Regions from separate parts of the Ensifer sp. Root142 genome, predicted to be linked through region 1. Evidence: riboswitches for the same ligand, from Rfam matches in the RefSeq annotation. Region 1 holds a riboswitch; each other region holds the start of a gene.

Region 1 (4,943 bases):
ATCATGCTCGCGACCTATTTCGGCGCGGTCAGTGACAACATGCCGACAGCCCTTTCGCTGCCGGTTGCCGGGCTGCATGTCGACCTCGTGCGGGCGCCCCAACAGCTCGACTTGCTACTTCAGACGGTACCGGCACAGCTTGTGCTGTCGCTCGGCGTCGTCGATGGCCGCAATGTGTGGCGTACCGATCTTGCCGGCCTCTTCCGCCGGCTGCAGCCGTTGATCGAGGCGCATGGCCGCGATCGCATCGAGCTTGCACCGTCGTGCTCGCTGCTGCACGTGCCAATCGACCTCGATCTCGAACGAGCGCTCGATCCGGAGCTCGGCTCCTGGCTTGCCTTCGCCCTGCAGAAGCTGGACGAACTCAGCCTGCTTGCCCGCGCATTCGAGCCGGGCCTGGCCAATCCCGAGCAGGTCTTTGCAAAATCGATTGCTGCGGTCGAGGCACGGCTGACCTCGCTCAAGGTCCACGATCCACTCGTTGCCGGACGCTTGAAGAACCTGACGGCAGCAGACAGCCGCCGTCAATCGAGTTTTGCAACGCGCCGGCGCCGGCACGAAGACAGGCTGGCACTGCCGCTCTTCCCGACGACGACGATCGGCTCCTTCCCGCAGACGTCAGAGGTGCGCCAGGCACGATCGCTGCATGCCAAGGGCGAGCTCAGCTATGTCGACTACCTCGCCTACCTGCGCCAGGAGACGGAGAAGGCCGTGCGCTGGCAGGAGGAAATCGGCATCGAGGTGCTGGTGCACGGCGAATTCGAGCGCAACGACATGGTGCAGTATTTCGGCGAGCAGCTCTCCGGCTATGGGTTCACTCAGAGCGGTTGGGTGCAGAGCTACGGCTCGCGCTACGTACGCCCGCCGATCATCTTCGGCGATGTCTCGCGCCCGAACCCGATGACGGTCGATTGGGCAACCTATGCGCAGTCGCTGACGGACAAGCCGATGAAGGGCATGCTCACCGGCCCGGTGACGATGCTGCAATGGTCGTTCGTGCGCGACGACCTGCCCCGGTCGATCGTATGCCGGCAGATCGCACTGGCGCTGCGCGACGAAGTCACCGACCTGGAAACGGCCGGTATCGCCGTGATCCAGATCGACGAACCGGCGCTGCGCGAGGGACTGCCACTGAGACAGGCCGATCGAAAGGCCTATCTCGACTGGGCGGTCGGGTGCTTCCGCATCAGCGCCTCCGGCGTCGGTGACGAAACCCAGATCCACACCCACATGTGCTACTCGGAGTTCAACGACATCATGGCGGCGATTGCGGCAATGGATGCCGATGTCATCTCCATCGAAACCTCGCGCTCGAAGATGGAGTTGCTCGGCGCCTTTATCGATCAGGCCTATCCGAACGAGATCGGCCCCGGCGTCTACGACATCCACTCGCCGCGGGTACCCACTGTCAACGAGATGGTGCATCTGATCGAACAGGCGACCGACGGTCTGACGCCGGCGCAGATCTGGGTCAATCCGGATTGTGGTCTGAAAACAAGGCGGTGGGAGGAAGTTCGCCCGGCACTCGTCAACATGGTGCAGGCGGCGCAAGCGCTGCGGCGATCCTTTGCTGCCGCCCGGCGAGAAGCCGCAAACGCATGATGGGCGACAGCACTATCGAGACGGCGCCGGGGGAACCCCCGGCGCCTGCCACCTGGGTGCAGCCTTGGACAAACGGGCAATGAAATTTGATCGAAGGCTACCTCAGAGGCATTATGAACCCGCCATCGAGCCATGCCGATATCTCAAGCAAATTACACCTCGACGGCGTCGCCTCTATTTACTCGCCCGGTCCATCCACAAACTTGCACGTTGCTTCCGTTATCCCTGCGTCGAGGCACTTCCACTTCTGTTCAACAAGATTCATTATCCTTGTCAGGAAGCGGGAAAAATCCTTGTTGTTAGAACTTCGCGTGCTGACTCCAAACACGTGAGCTTGCGCATCGGCAACACAAGTCGCTAGCTCCAATTCTCTTACATCATCGTTCGCTATAACGAGCCCTCTATCGAATAGTCCGTCCTCTGAGAAATTGATATAGGATGCGCAGTCGCCAGAACCGGCATTCGCAGAACCATCCAAAATACTCTTGACATCCCCATCGAAATGGAACGAGGCCAATTTTTTATAGTCTATTTTCCCGCTGACAATAATTTTATTTTCAAAAATTATACTAATTGAACTCTTCCCAAGTTTCGTTTCTGGTCTCGTATCAACTCTCGCCGCAACGGCTAGCAATTTTATGACAGAGAATGCCACGTCTCTTTGATTTAATGATCCGCCACTTAGACCAATTCCAATATACTCTGGAAAGGGTACAAAATGTAAGACTTCACCACGCATTGGGCCAAAAAAGTCATTATTTTGAGAGGCGTAAGCGGGAGCAGGAATGCTGCACACAACAGCCAGCCCGGCCAAAAAGAAATATTGCCTGACGATGCTTCTTTCAGTCACAGAACAAACCCTACAAGCTGGGGCCAGCCTTGAACGCCAGGAAGCGCATGCCCTACACTTCACGATCGTCTGCCCGCACTCGCCATAGCACCTGACCGCACCCGAAGCGAGAGCGCGGAGACTAACACAACCTTATCTCCCCAGCTCGCTTCGAACGCCAACATCGTGCCACACCTGATGCCGGTAAGATCGCACCGATGGCGCGGACCCATCGCGGGCCCTGTGAATATCAAGTCCTGGGCCGCAAAAGCTTCGACCGGCGCTCACGATCTGAATGGCACGGTCACGTTCCCAACTGGCGGCACTCACGAGATGAGTGTGCCGCCATCCACAGGCTTCGCCGACACTTGTCGTTTACTCCCCGCTATCCACACCCGAAAAAATATTGTCCGCCTCCCAGGTGGCTTCGACATGGAACCTATTGACGCAATTTTCCCGACATATACTATATCTAGTGTTCGAGGTTCTCCCGATTCGCAAGGATTGGGAGCGAAGATGGGAATACGGTGCCGTCGTAGCGATTTCGCTTGGCTAAGCCGTGGCTGCCCCCGCAACTGTAAACGGCGAGCAACTGTCCAGCATTCGGCCACTGAAGCATGATGCTTCGGGAAGGTCCGGACAGAAGCACCGACCCGTGAGCCAGGAGACCTGCCTCGATCGATAAACGTCCACGGGCGGGGTGTCCGGAGAGGTCAGAGGTGTGCATGGGGCAGGATGAAACCTGCCTGATCGTCTCGACGTCTCCCCGGAAGCGCCGTCTTCAACTTCGGGGTGAAGTCATGTCCGCGTCATCGAATTCCTATCATTCGCCAATGAAGAGGCGCGGGAAGCCGCGAATCTGACGAACAACCGCGCCCGGGTCTTCTCGACCCGAGCAAGCGGTCATCCTGCCAGTCCTGCATTTCGCCGGATCGCTTGTGCGTATCCGCATGCCTTTTCATGCCCAGATCCAGCCGACCAAACGAGGAAGAAATGAACGTCACCGTCTACAGCAAGCCCGCCTGCGTCCAGTGCACCGCAACCTATCGCGCGCTCGACCGCCAGGGCGTCAACTACGAGGTGATCGACATTTCGGTCGACCAGGACGCGTTCGAGACGGTCAAGGGCCTTGGCTACATGCAGGTTCCCGTCGTCATCGCCGGTCCGGAGCACTGGGCAGGCTTCCGCCCCGACAAGATCAGCGCGCTGTCCTGAAGCCGAGGTACGGCGCGATGGGGCTGATCGTCTATTTTTCTACCCGCTCGGAAAACACCCATCGCTTCGTCGGCAAGGTCGGCCTGCGCGCCAGACGCATTCCCGTCAGCACGACTGACGCGCCGCTCGACGTGCACGAACCCTATGTGCTCGTCGTCCCGACCTATTGCGGCGACGACGGTCGGGGTGCCGTGCCCAAACAAGTGATCCGCTTCCTCAACAATGCGGACAACCGCTCCCACATCCGCGGCGTGATTGCCGCGGGCAACAGCAATTTCGGCGCGACCTACGGGATCGCCGGCGACGTGATCTCGGCCAAGTGCCAGGTGCCCTATCTCTACCGGTTCGAACTGTTGGGAACCGATGAGGACGTCGCCAATGTCAAAAACGGGATGGAACGATTTTGGACGTCTCAACACTCGAACGCCCCTTGAAGGCGACGGAATCGGCGCTCGATTACCACGCGCTGAACGCCATGCTGAACCTCTATGACGAGGACGGCCGGATACAGCTCGACAAGGACCGGTTGGCGGCAAAGCAGTACTTCCTGCAGCACGTCAACCAGAACACTGTGTTCTTCCATAACCTGCGCGAAAAACTCGATTACCTCGTCACCGAGGGCTACTACGAGCAGGAGATTCTCGACCAGTATTCGTTCAACTTCGTGCGCGACCTGTTCGATCACTCCTATGACAAGAAGTTCCGTTTCCCGACCTTTCTCGGCGCCTTCAAATATTACACCAGCTACACGCTGAAGACCTTCGACGGGAAGCGCTACCTCGAGCGCTACGAGGACCGGGTCTGCATGGTGGCGCTGACGCTGGCGCGCGGCGACGAGGCGCTGGCGCGCGACATGGTCGACGAGATCATCTCCGGTCGCTTCCAGCCTGCGACCCCGACCTTCCTCAACGCCGGCAAGAGGCAGCGCGGCGAGCTCGTCTCCTGCTTTCTGCTCAGGGTCGAGGACAACATGGAGAGTATCGCGCGCGGCATTAATTCGGCGCTACAATTGTCGAAGCGCGGCGGCGGCGTGGCGCTGTCGCTCACCAACATCCGCGAGGCCGGCGCCCCGATCAAGCAGATCGAAAACCAGTCGTCCGGCATCATTCCCGTGATGAAGCTGCTGGAGGATTCGTTCTCCTACGCCAACCAGCTTGGCGCCCGCCAGGGTGCCGGCGCCGTCTATCTCAACGCCCACCACCCCGACATCATGCGTTTCCTCGACACCAAGCGGGAGAACGCCGACGAGAAGATCCGTATCAAGACGCTGTCGCTGGGCGTCGTCGTTCCCGACATC
Region 2 (4,943 bases), on a different contig from region 1:
TCCGCTGCCAGGCCGTAGACCGTCTCGGTCGGAATCGCGACGGGCTCGCCTTCGGCAAGCACCGCACAGGCACGCTCGATCGCCCGTTCCGGCTCGGTCCGTGTATCGATGATTTCGGCCATGTCGCTTCCGTTTCCCTTTCCGAGGCTTCCTTAAAGGAGCCACGGTGAAAACAGAACGATTTTCTTCAGGCAACCGGGTCTGCGCTTCAGAGGCTGCGAATGATGCGCTTCAATGCCTCGTCGCGCGCGCCGAGCATCAGCACGTTCTTGAGCGCGACTTTCGGGTCGTCGGTACGAAAGAGCAGCCCGTTGTCGCGAACGCTGCGATTGATGGTCATCTGCCCCTCTGGCGCATCGGGCTCGATGGCAACGGCGAAGTACATTCGGGAATAGCCGGTCTGGATGCGTTCGAAGAAGTGTTTCTCGTCGCCGAGGTCACAGAAGAAGTTGGCGAAATAGAACGACCAGGTGACGTCCTTGGACGGGGCGAGATGTGTTCTCGCCGCCGTGACATGGCAATAGCCGAGATGCGGCCGACCGGTGAGCGTGCGGTGGAAGATCATCTTGGGAAACTGGATCGAGGTATGGAAGCCGTTCATCCGCTTGTGCGTCGTTTCGCCGGCGGTCGTCAGCTTGTGGGCGGTGCGCTCGGCAACCTCGTCATAGCTCAGATAACGCCGCTCGCGCTGCGACCATTGACGCCTTTCTATGCGGCCGGTGCGCAGGAACTCGGTGTGGACCGCTGTCTTCGGAGCGATCGTTGGCAGCTTCTCGGCTGCGGCGTCGTAGTATTTGAGCTTTGCCATGAACTTCAATGCGCTGTTTGCCGGTTCGGCCGGTTTCTCCGTCAGGCGACGCTAATGCATTATGGTTAATGGAAGATTTCACTCGCGTCGGTGGGCCTTGCCCCGCGTCACGGGAAGACATGTCGCAAAATGGCGAAGGATCCGCGCTTTCTCGCAAGCCTTGCCGGAAAAAGCGACAATTGCTCAATCCTTGAGCTATCCTATTGTTTACAATGAAAAATGATCAATCACAGGGCGTTTGGTGCGCTTGATGTGCTGTGTCGTCTTTCTGGAATCGGATGTCGTTAATCGGCAGCTACGACGATGGCTTCCGCGATTAGATATGCCTACTCAAGGTGCTGTCTTTTAGGGAAGGCGGAGAATTGGGAAGCCGGTCAAAACCCGGCGCTGCCCCCGCAACGGTGGTGGAGCGAAAGCCACGGCACAAAGCCACTGGACGGTTCCGTCCGGGAAGGCGCCGGGCTGGTCCTTGCGGACGGCTCCTGAGCCCGGAAACCAGCCTTGACGCGAACAGACCGTAACGGGTTGCGGCGGGCAGCCGGATCGGAGCCGTCATCGCACAGGCAATGCGCCCGTGCGGGTTCCAGTCCTGCCTCTCCGAAACAAGGCGAACGAGGACAGGACATGGACATCAAGGGCGATATGCTCCGCAAGCTGAAGGGTCGACGCGACGGCTACAGCCTCGACCGGGCCTTCTACATCGACCCCGACTACTACAGGCAGGATCTCGAAAGCATCTGGTACAAGGACTGGTTGTTCATCGGCCACGACTGCGAGATCCCGCGTGCCGGTAACTATTTCACCGTCCAGGTCGGCGATTATCCTGTCATTATCGTTCGCGACCGACAGGGCACGATCCGCGCCCTGCACAATTCCTGCCGTCATCGCGGTTCTCGCGTCTGCGCGCAGCACAAGGGCTCTTCGGCCAAGCTCGTCTGTCCCTATCACCAATGGACCTATGAGCTCGACGGCGCGCTGCTCTTTGCCCGCCAGATGGGCGAGGATTTCGACAAGGCGGCCCACGGCCTGAAGCCGATCCACTGCGAGACCGTCGGCGGTTACATCTTCATCAACCTGTCCGAGCAGCCGATGGATTTCGGCCCGTTCCGCGACATGGTCGCGCCCTATCTTGCGCCGCACCGCCTGGGTGAAACCAAGGTCGCCTTCGAAAGCACGATCATCGAAAAGGGCAACTGGAAACTCGTCTGGGAAAACAACCGGGAGTGCTACCATTGTGCCGCCAACCACCCCGAACTTTGCCGCACCTATCCCGAAGCGCCGACGGCGACCGGTGTGCAGGGCGCCAAGGATGATCCCGTCATTGCCGCGCATTGGGCGAAATGCGAAGCAGCCGGACTGCCGAGCGAGTTCCGGATGTCCGAGACCGGCCAGTTCCGCTCGGCGCGCATGCCGTTGATCGACGACGCCGAGAGCTACACCATGTCCGGCGCCCGCGCCGTGCGGCGGCAACTGTCGGCAGACGTTAGCCAGAAGCATATCGGCACGCTCCTGCTCTTCCATTATCCCTCGACCTGGAACCATGTGCTGGCCGACCACGCCATCACCTTCCGCGTCCTGCCGCTCGGCCCGGAGCTGACGCAGGTGACGACCAAGTGGCTGGTCAACAAGGACGCGGTTGAAGGCGTCGACTACAATCTCGAGCAACTGACGCATGTCTGGACCGAGACCAACGATCAGGACCGCCAGATCGTCGAGGAGAACGCCTTTGGTATTCGCTCGCCGGCCTACCAGTCAGGCCCCTATTCGCCCGAACACGAAGGCGGCGTGATGCAGTTCGTCGAGTGGTATTGCAAGTTCATGGAACAGCGCCTGCAGGGCGAGGCTGCTCCGCTTTCCCGGGTCGCCTGACATGCAGATGGCATCCTCGTTCCATCATTTCGACGAGCTTCATGTCTGGATCGACAGGCAGAACATGCTCGAATGCACATCGGCCGTGATCGAGACCGCCGATGTGATGACCTTTACCTTCCGGGCGGAAAAGCCGGCCTGGTTCCGCTATCTGCCTGGGCAGTTCGTCACGCTCGAGCTGCCGGTCGCCGACGAGCCGGTCATGCGCACCTACACGCTGTCGTCGACGCCCTCCCGGCCGTTGTCGATCGCCGTCACCGTCAAGGCGCAAGCCGATAGCATCGGCACGCGCTGGATGTTCGATCACCTGAAGCCCGGCATGCGGCTGAAGGCGTTCGGTCCGCTCGGCGATTTCAGCTTCGTGCGCCATCCCGGCGAAAAATATCTCTTCATATCGGCAGGCTCCGGCGTCACGCCGATGATGTCGATGACGCGCTGGATGGCGGACTGCGTTCCCGAGACCGACGTCACCTTCATTTCCTGCGCCCGCCGGCCAGACGACCTTCTGTTCCGCTCGGAACTGGAAGTGCTGGCGCGCCAGATGTCCGGGCTAAACCTCGGCTTCGTGGTCGAGGGGCATGAGTCAAGGCACGGATGGCACGGGCTGCGCGGCCGCATCGACGGCGCCAAGCTGCCGCTGCTTGCACCCGACTTCATGGAGCGCACAGTGTTTTGCTGCGGTCCGGAGCCGTTCATGCGCGGCGTGCGCGAGTTGCTGAAGGCGGCCGGTTTCGACATGAGCCGCTATCACGAGGAAAGCTTCCAGCCGGCGGCAGCACCGGCAGCCGAGGAGATAGCAGTCAGGGCAGGGGCGGCAGCCGACGCCGAAGCGCAAGGCGCCAAGGTGGTCTTCACCATGAGCGGCAAGGAGATCGAGGCCAAGCCCGGCCAGACGATCCTGCAGGCGGCGCGGGCCAACGGCGTCAGGATCGGTGCGGCCTGTGAAGGCGGCATCTGCGGTACGTGCCGGGTGATGAAAGTCGCCGGCGAGGTCGAGATGAACCACAACGGAGGTATTCTCGACGACGAAATCGATGAGGGCTACATCCTCGCCTGCTGCTCGCGGCCGCTTGGAGATGTACAGATCGAAGCCTGACAATGCTTGATGGTCGCGGGGAGCGTGTTCTTTCCGCGACCGACCCGTCAGCGGCTGGCCGCGGCCGCCAGCCGCACGGCGCGGTCGTGCCGACCGAAATCGATCGACCCGGTCGCCATCATGTCGACGCCTTCGCCGGCGGCGCTGGCAGCTTCGGCGCGGCTGATAAGCAACGGCTGGCTTTCGATTTTCGCCGTCGCCTGGGCAGCGCTGGCGGCGCCGACCCCGTCGTCGGCTCTGGCAATGAGAACGAGCGGCAGTGCCTTTTCCGGCAACAGGGCGCCGCCGGCCCAGATCGGTCGCAAGGTGGCGCTGCTCATAGCCGCGACATTGACGTCGATGTCGTCAAGTGTACCGGGCACACGATAGGGACAGCGGCGTTTGCCGCAATTGATCCCTGACGAGAATTGCCACAGCGCATAGCTGTCCCAGTTGCCGATCGGAAACACATTGCGGATATCCGGCTTGTAGCGGGCATACCACAGGGGTAGTCGCGACAGCAGTCGGTGCTTCGCGCGGTTGGCCGCGATGTATTTGGCCGTGACATGATTGGTGTAGAGCATCGGGTAGCGGCCGGTGCGGGTCTTGATATGTCCGGCAAAGATCGCCGCGTCTTCGAGCGACATGAATTTGTCCGGGTCGATGCCTTCGAGATCGAGCACCATCAACTCGTCGTCGCGCGGGCTCGCATAATCGAGAAAATGGTTGGCCTGATCGACCGGGTTGCCGGGGCGGGCAAGATGATAGGCGCCCCACAGCAGCCCATGGGAGCGGGCGATCATCCGCCGTGTCTGGTAGAGCTCGCGGCTGACGGCGTATTTGCGCCACATCGTCTTGCAGTGGGCGACAGTGTCGCCGCCATGATCGCCGGTGCAGGAGAAGCTTTCCGGCAGGCCGTCGGAGGCCTTGGCGATGAAGCCGGAGATACGCTTGTCGGAAAGCATTGTCTCCCAGTCGATGCTGTTCATTTCATAAGCGTCGACGATGATGGCGTTGGACTTCGACTTCCAGGGCTCCAGTTCGCCGGCGCGTGCGTTCACCGCCGCGAAAGCCAGACCCAGGAGGGTCGCGAGGCGCAGAATCATCCGTAAGGTGGAGATATACCGCTTTGCCATTCAGTGAGATTGCCGACTCTACAGTTAATTGATCGTAAATCCCAGTCCCCGAGCC
Region 3 (4,943 bases), on a different contig from region 1:
TCTGGAATTCGCTCGAAAAACACTGCCTGAAAAGCCCTGAGAACTTTGCCGCCTATTACGCCAACGCCATCATCGCGCTCGTCAGCGAAGCCTGGCTTGGTCCGAACTACCAGCTGACGGCGCAGGTCAATCGCGTCAATCCCGGCGGCGCGTCGCAGGCGGCCCATCGCGACTATCATCTGGGATTCCAGACCTCTGATGTCATCGAGCAGTATCCTGTTCATGTGCACAGGCTGTCGCCGGTGCTGACGTTGCAAGGTGCCGTTGCCCATTGCGACATGCCGATCGAGAGCGGTCCAACGCTTTTCCTTCCCTATAGCCAGACCTACGTGCCCGGCTATCTCGCGTTGAAACGTCCGGAGTTCCGGGCCTATTTCGACCAGCATCACGTGCAGCTGCCGTTGGAAAAGGGCGATGTCGTCTTCTTCAACCCGGCTCTCTTCCATGCGGCCGGCAGCAATCATTCGACTGATATCAAGCGCGTCGCCAACCTGCTCCAGGTCTCCTCGGCCTTCGGGAGGGCGATGGAGACCGTCGATCGCGCCAGGATGAGTGCAGCCCTCTACCCGGCGCTGACCGCACTCGTGGCATCCGGCACGCTTTCGGCCGATGAGGCGGCCAATGCGATTGCGTCCTGTGCCGAGGGCTATTCCTTCCCGACCAATCTCGATCGCGATCCGCCGCTGGGCGGTCTCGCGCCGAAGACCCAGGCGCAACTGATGCATGAGGCGCTGGCAGGCAGGTGGAGCGATGCGGATTTCAGAAGCGCGCTTGGCGAGCAGGCACAGCGCAAGCTGAGCTGAACGGCAGAATCGATCTTTCCGGTCCCCGGCGTTCTGCGGCGGGGGCCGGTCGCCCTGTTTTCATCTCACTTTCAATTCTGGGAGGACTTTCATGACCGAGCAATATGGCCGTCTCGACGGCAAGATCGCCATCGTCACCGGCGGGACGCAGGGGCTGGGCGCAACGATCGCCAACCTGTTTGCGGAACGTGGGGCTAAAGGTGTCGTCATCTGTGGACGCAACGTTGCCAAGGGCGAAGCGAAGGCCGAGCAGATCCGCAAGGCAACCGGCGCGCAGGTACTTTATGTCGAGGCAGACCTCGAAAAGGTCGAGGACGCGCGCAAGGTCGTCAGCGCCTGCGACGCCACATTCGGGCGCGTCGATGCGCTGGTCAATGCGGCGGCGATCACCGATCGCGGCACCATCCTGGACACCAGCCCCGAACTGTTCGACCGGATGTTCGCTGTCAATGTGCGCGCACCGTTCTTCCTGATGCAGGAAGCGGTAAAGCTGATGCGGCGGGAGGGCACGCAGGGCACCATCGTCAATATTGGCTCGATGTCGGCGATGGCCGGTCAGCCGTTTATCGCCGCCTATTGCTCGTCGAAGGGGGCGCTGGAGACGCTGACCAAGAACACCTCCTATGCGCTGCTGCGCAACCGCATTCGCGTCAATGGCCTCAATATCGGCTGGATGGCGTCCGAAGGGGAAGACCGCATCCAGCGCGAATTTCATGGGGCGGCAGACGACTGGCTCGAAAAGGCGGCCGCCAGCCAACCCTTCGGTCGGCTTGTCGACCCCAAGGAAGTCGCGCGTGCCTGCGCCTATCTCTCGTCGGATGAGTCCGGCCTGATGACGGGGTCGGTCATCTGCTTCGACCAGTCGGTGTGGGGCGGCTATGACGGCTCGCCGCATCCGGTCGCGCCGCTCTGACATCTGACGCTGTCGCGAGGCCCTGTGGAGTGACCGGCAAGCGACGCCGGACTTGCTTGTCATTCCCTGTGGGCTGTGCCCTTATGACGCCGTCAGGTGCCCGCAACGCGGGAGAATCGGGAATCCGGTGTTATTCCGGAACGTGCCCAACGCTGTGACGGGGACGACTGCCTCTAGGGATTTTGAGCTTGCTCAAGATCTTGCCACTGGATCTTCATGTGATCTGGGAAGGTGAGGCGGCCGGTTGATCCGAAGTCAGAAGACCGGCCTGGCAAGATAGACCGATATCCGCGCGGACGGCGGAAGGTTGTGCATTGTTGGGGATCGAACGATGCTGACTGACGCTAATGGCGGCCTTGCGGCTGCAGAGGCCTTTTCATCCGACGAGCGCGAAGCCGTCTATCGAGCCATCGAAACGCGCCGGGACGTGCGGGATCAGTTCCTGGCCGAACCCTTGCCTGACGATGTGGTGATGCGCCTGCTCAATGCTGCGCACCGGGCGCCATCGGTGGGTTTCATGCAACCGTGGAATTTCGTCGTGGTCCGGCAGGCCGAAACCCGCGAGCGGGTATGGCAGGCCTTTTCCCGCGCCAACGACGAAGCGGCATTGATGTTCGATGGCGACCGCCAAGCGAAATACCGCTCCCTGAAGCTGGAGGGGATCCGCAAGGCACCCTTGAGCATCTGCGTCACCTGCGACCGCACGCGCGGTGGAGCGGTCGTTCTCGGGCGCACCCATAACCCGCAGATGGATCTCTATTCCACCGTCTGTGCCGTGCAGAACCTCTGGCTTGCGGCGCGCGCCGAAGGCGTTGGTGTCGGCTGGGTCAGTATCTTTCATGAAAATGAGATCAAGGCGATCCTCGGCATTCCCGATCATGTCGTGATCGTCGCCTGGCTTTGCCTCGGATATGTCGATCGCCTTTACCAGGAGCCGGAACTTGCGGTTAAGGGCTGGCGCCAGCGGCTGCCGCTGGAGGAGCTGGTGTTCGAGGAAGGCTGGGGAACCTGCCGAAAGGCAGACGCTGCGATCAGTTGCTCTGAACCGGCTGGTAGCCCGGACCCTTCGGATGGCGAAGGTCGATCGACGTTTCCTCCTGGGGAAGGAACGTCGGCCCGATGACCCGCACCTTGCTCTTGGCGGGATCGTAGGGGCGCTCCTCCGCAGCCGCCTTGGCGGTAGGGGCGGCCGCTTCCTTCTTGCCCTCGATGACGATGATCGACGATTCGCTGTTGCCAGTGTTGCCACTGGAAGCCTTGGGCGTCGTCGCGATCTTTGGAATCTGGCAACCGCAAATGCCCGGCTTGCCGACGCCGCGCGTCCGATAGGCAAAGGCGTTTGGCAGTTCTTTATAGGGGCGTCCCGTCGAGGCGGAGACCATCTGGTCGCTCTCCTCGGTCGCCAGGTCGTGGAAAAATAGTTCTGTTTCGGCACCCGGGCAGCGGGCGCGGCAGGCCTGCTCGTCGCGGGCGAAGTCCACAGGGCTTGCCTCGGACGAGATCGGGAAGAAGGCGCCATCGCAAGTGCGCACGCACATGGTGCGAAGCGTGCCGGAATAGACGCCGCTTTCCGGCGGGTAGGTGCCCATTTCGCCGTCCCGCAGCATTGGTCCGTAGCTTTCGTCCGGCGGCAGATCGCGCAGGATGTTGCGGTACGTTTCCGGCTCGTCCGGGTCGGCGGTCGCAAATTCCTCGCTGCCACCATAGCAACCGTTGATCTCGAGGGCGGCGAGGATGCGCCGGCGCGTATCGTCTCCATCGCCTGACATCAGCTGCTGGCGCTCCGATTTGAGGATGCGCAGATTGTCTTCCATCTCGGCGATCAGACTGTTGATGTCTGTGCAGATATCCGGGTCGCCGCCGTTGAAGACGACGACGCTGCCTGTGCCGCAGCCGGCGCGTCGGCGATCGTTGCGCGCCCGGCGCAATTCGATGTTCTGTCGGGAAATCGCGCTCGCATAATCGCGGGTATCGGCCGTAGTTTCGATGGCGGCGGGCAGTTCGGCGAGCCGAGTGTTCAGGCGGTCGCACACGCTGGAGGCCAGCGCCTGATCGGCAAGAACCAGAAGCAGCGGCAAGGTCGCCGCGGCTAGGGTTTTCATGTTCCGGAACACGGGCGAACGTCCATTCCTGCAACCGCACGGCGCCACCCTTGTTGTCCGGGTTCGGTCGCTGTCGGCACTTCCTGTTTCAGCCCTATCATAAGGCTTGTCGCCGCCGGTGCAACGACAAGCCTCGCATTGCGTTAACAGCTCCGTCCGGTGGGAGGAACGGAAGGAGCGTTAGAGATCAGGCGGCGCGTGCCGTCTCCAGCGACATCGGCCGTTCAAGAACCGTGCCTTCGATCGCCGCTACGGCCTTCATGGCGCTGAGCAGCGACGGCGTCACTTCCCAGGCGACCGCTACGGCATAGACCGAGCCGATCCGGTGCGGGTCAGCGATGCGCTCGCCGGGGCAACCCATGCGGCGGAACATCCGCTCGAGGAAGACATCGGTCACCGTGACGATATGGCTGATGCCGGAGGCCAGCCCGAGTTCGCCGACACCGCACATCAGTTCTGCGGCGGCGACGGTCACCTGGTTGGAGGCGCGGTCCTGAGAAATCTCCGGGTCGATGCAGAAGCGGCTCGATTCCCAGATCGAGGCGCTGCGGATCTCAGGGTTGTCGCCAAGCAGGATCGGGAACGTATCGTCCAGCATGTTGGGGCCGAGCGTCGGCAGCAATCTCAGCGATCCGCGCAGTTTTCCCGTCTCCGGCGAATAGGACAGAATATAGAGCGGATTCGACTTGTCGTAATTGTCGATCTCCCATTCCCCATCGGTCTGCACGTCCCATTTCAGGAAATCGTGGAAGACGCGCTTGCGCAGCTTGAACATCTCGTCGATGGACTGTGGGTGCTGTCCGCGTGTCCTGCCGTTGAGGATCCTGATCATCTTCTTCTCCATCCTTGTTTTGGGGGATGGCGTGATGCTGTCAGTCCTCAGGCAGGGGCGAAACTGTCACTACCGACAGTTCCGGAAACCGTTTTTTCCCACTAAATATAGACGGGTTTTCAGATGAGCGAAGGAGGAGCGTCTTGAGGGTGGGTCAAACCGTCGGGATCAGTGCATGGCGAACGGCCTGGGCCACGGCCTGCGTGTTGGAGACAACATTGAGCTTTCGGCGGGCATTGGTCATGAAGAAACGCACGGTGCGTTCGGAAATGCCGAGAATGGTGGCAATTTCC

What was found. A riboswitch is a leader RNA that binds a small molecule or an ion and turns the genes downstream of it on or off. The one in region 1 is predicted to bind cobalamin.
Region 2: it holds a riboswitch for cobalamin, as region 1 does, so the genes downstream of both, ASD52_RS15680 (aromatic ring-hydroxylating dioxygenase subunit alpha) here and nrdH (glutaredoxin-like protein NrdH) in region 1, are expected to answer to the same signal.
Region 3: it holds a riboswitch for cobalamin, as region 1 does, so the genes downstream of both, bluB (5,6-dimethylbenzimidazole synthase) here and nrdH (glutaredoxin-like protein NrdH) in region 1, are expected to answer to the same signal.

The regions. Positions count from the first base shown of each region.
Region 1 is NZ_LMFK01000001.1:632,020-636,962, reverse strand. Features, by position in the region: gene metE (5-methyltetrahydropteroyltriglutamate--homocysteine S-methyltransferase) at 1-1,602, shown strand, start outside; gene ASD52_RS03110 (hypothetical protein) at 1,781-2,452, opposite strand; cobalamin riboswitch at 2,897-3,123, shown strand; gene nrdH (glutaredoxin-like protein NrdH) at 3,425-3,646, shown strand; gene nrdI (class Ib ribonucleoside-diphosphate reductase assembly flavoprotein NrdI) at 3,664-4,080, shown strand; gene nrdE (class 1b ribonucleoside-diphosphate reductase subunit alpha) at 4,050-4,943, shown strand, end outside.
Region 2 is NZ_LMFK01000012.1:662,513-667,455, forward strand. Features, by position in the region: gene ASD52_RS15670 (L-threonylcarbamoyladenylate synthase) at 1-122, opposite strand, end outside; gene ASD52_RS15675 (DUF6656 family protein) at 209-808, opposite strand; cobalamin riboswitch at 1,125-1,327, shown strand; gene ASD52_RS15680 (aromatic ring-hydroxylating dioxygenase subunit alpha) at 1,433-2,677, shown strand; gene ASD52_RS15685 (hybrid-cluster NAD(P)-dependent oxidoreductase) at 2,679-3,773, shown strand; gene ASD52_RS15690 (GH25 family lysozyme) at 3,821-4,888, opposite strand.
Region 3 is NZ_LMFK01000044.1:177,406-182,348, reverse strand. Features, by position in the region: gene ASD52_RS29405 (phytanoyl-CoA dioxygenase family protein) at 1-803, shown strand, start outside; gene ASD52_RS29400 (SDR family oxidoreductase) at 895-1,716, shown strand; cobalamin riboswitch at 1,794-2,003, shown strand; gene bluB (5,6-dimethylbenzimidazole synthase) at 2,048-2,839, shown strand; gene ASD52_RS29390 (DUF2865 domain-containing protein) at 2,748-3,818, opposite strand; gene ASD52_RS29385 (acyl-homoserine-lactone synthase) at 4,006-4,650, opposite strand; gene ASD52_RS29380 (LuxR family transcriptional regulator) at 4,805-4,943, opposite strand, start outside.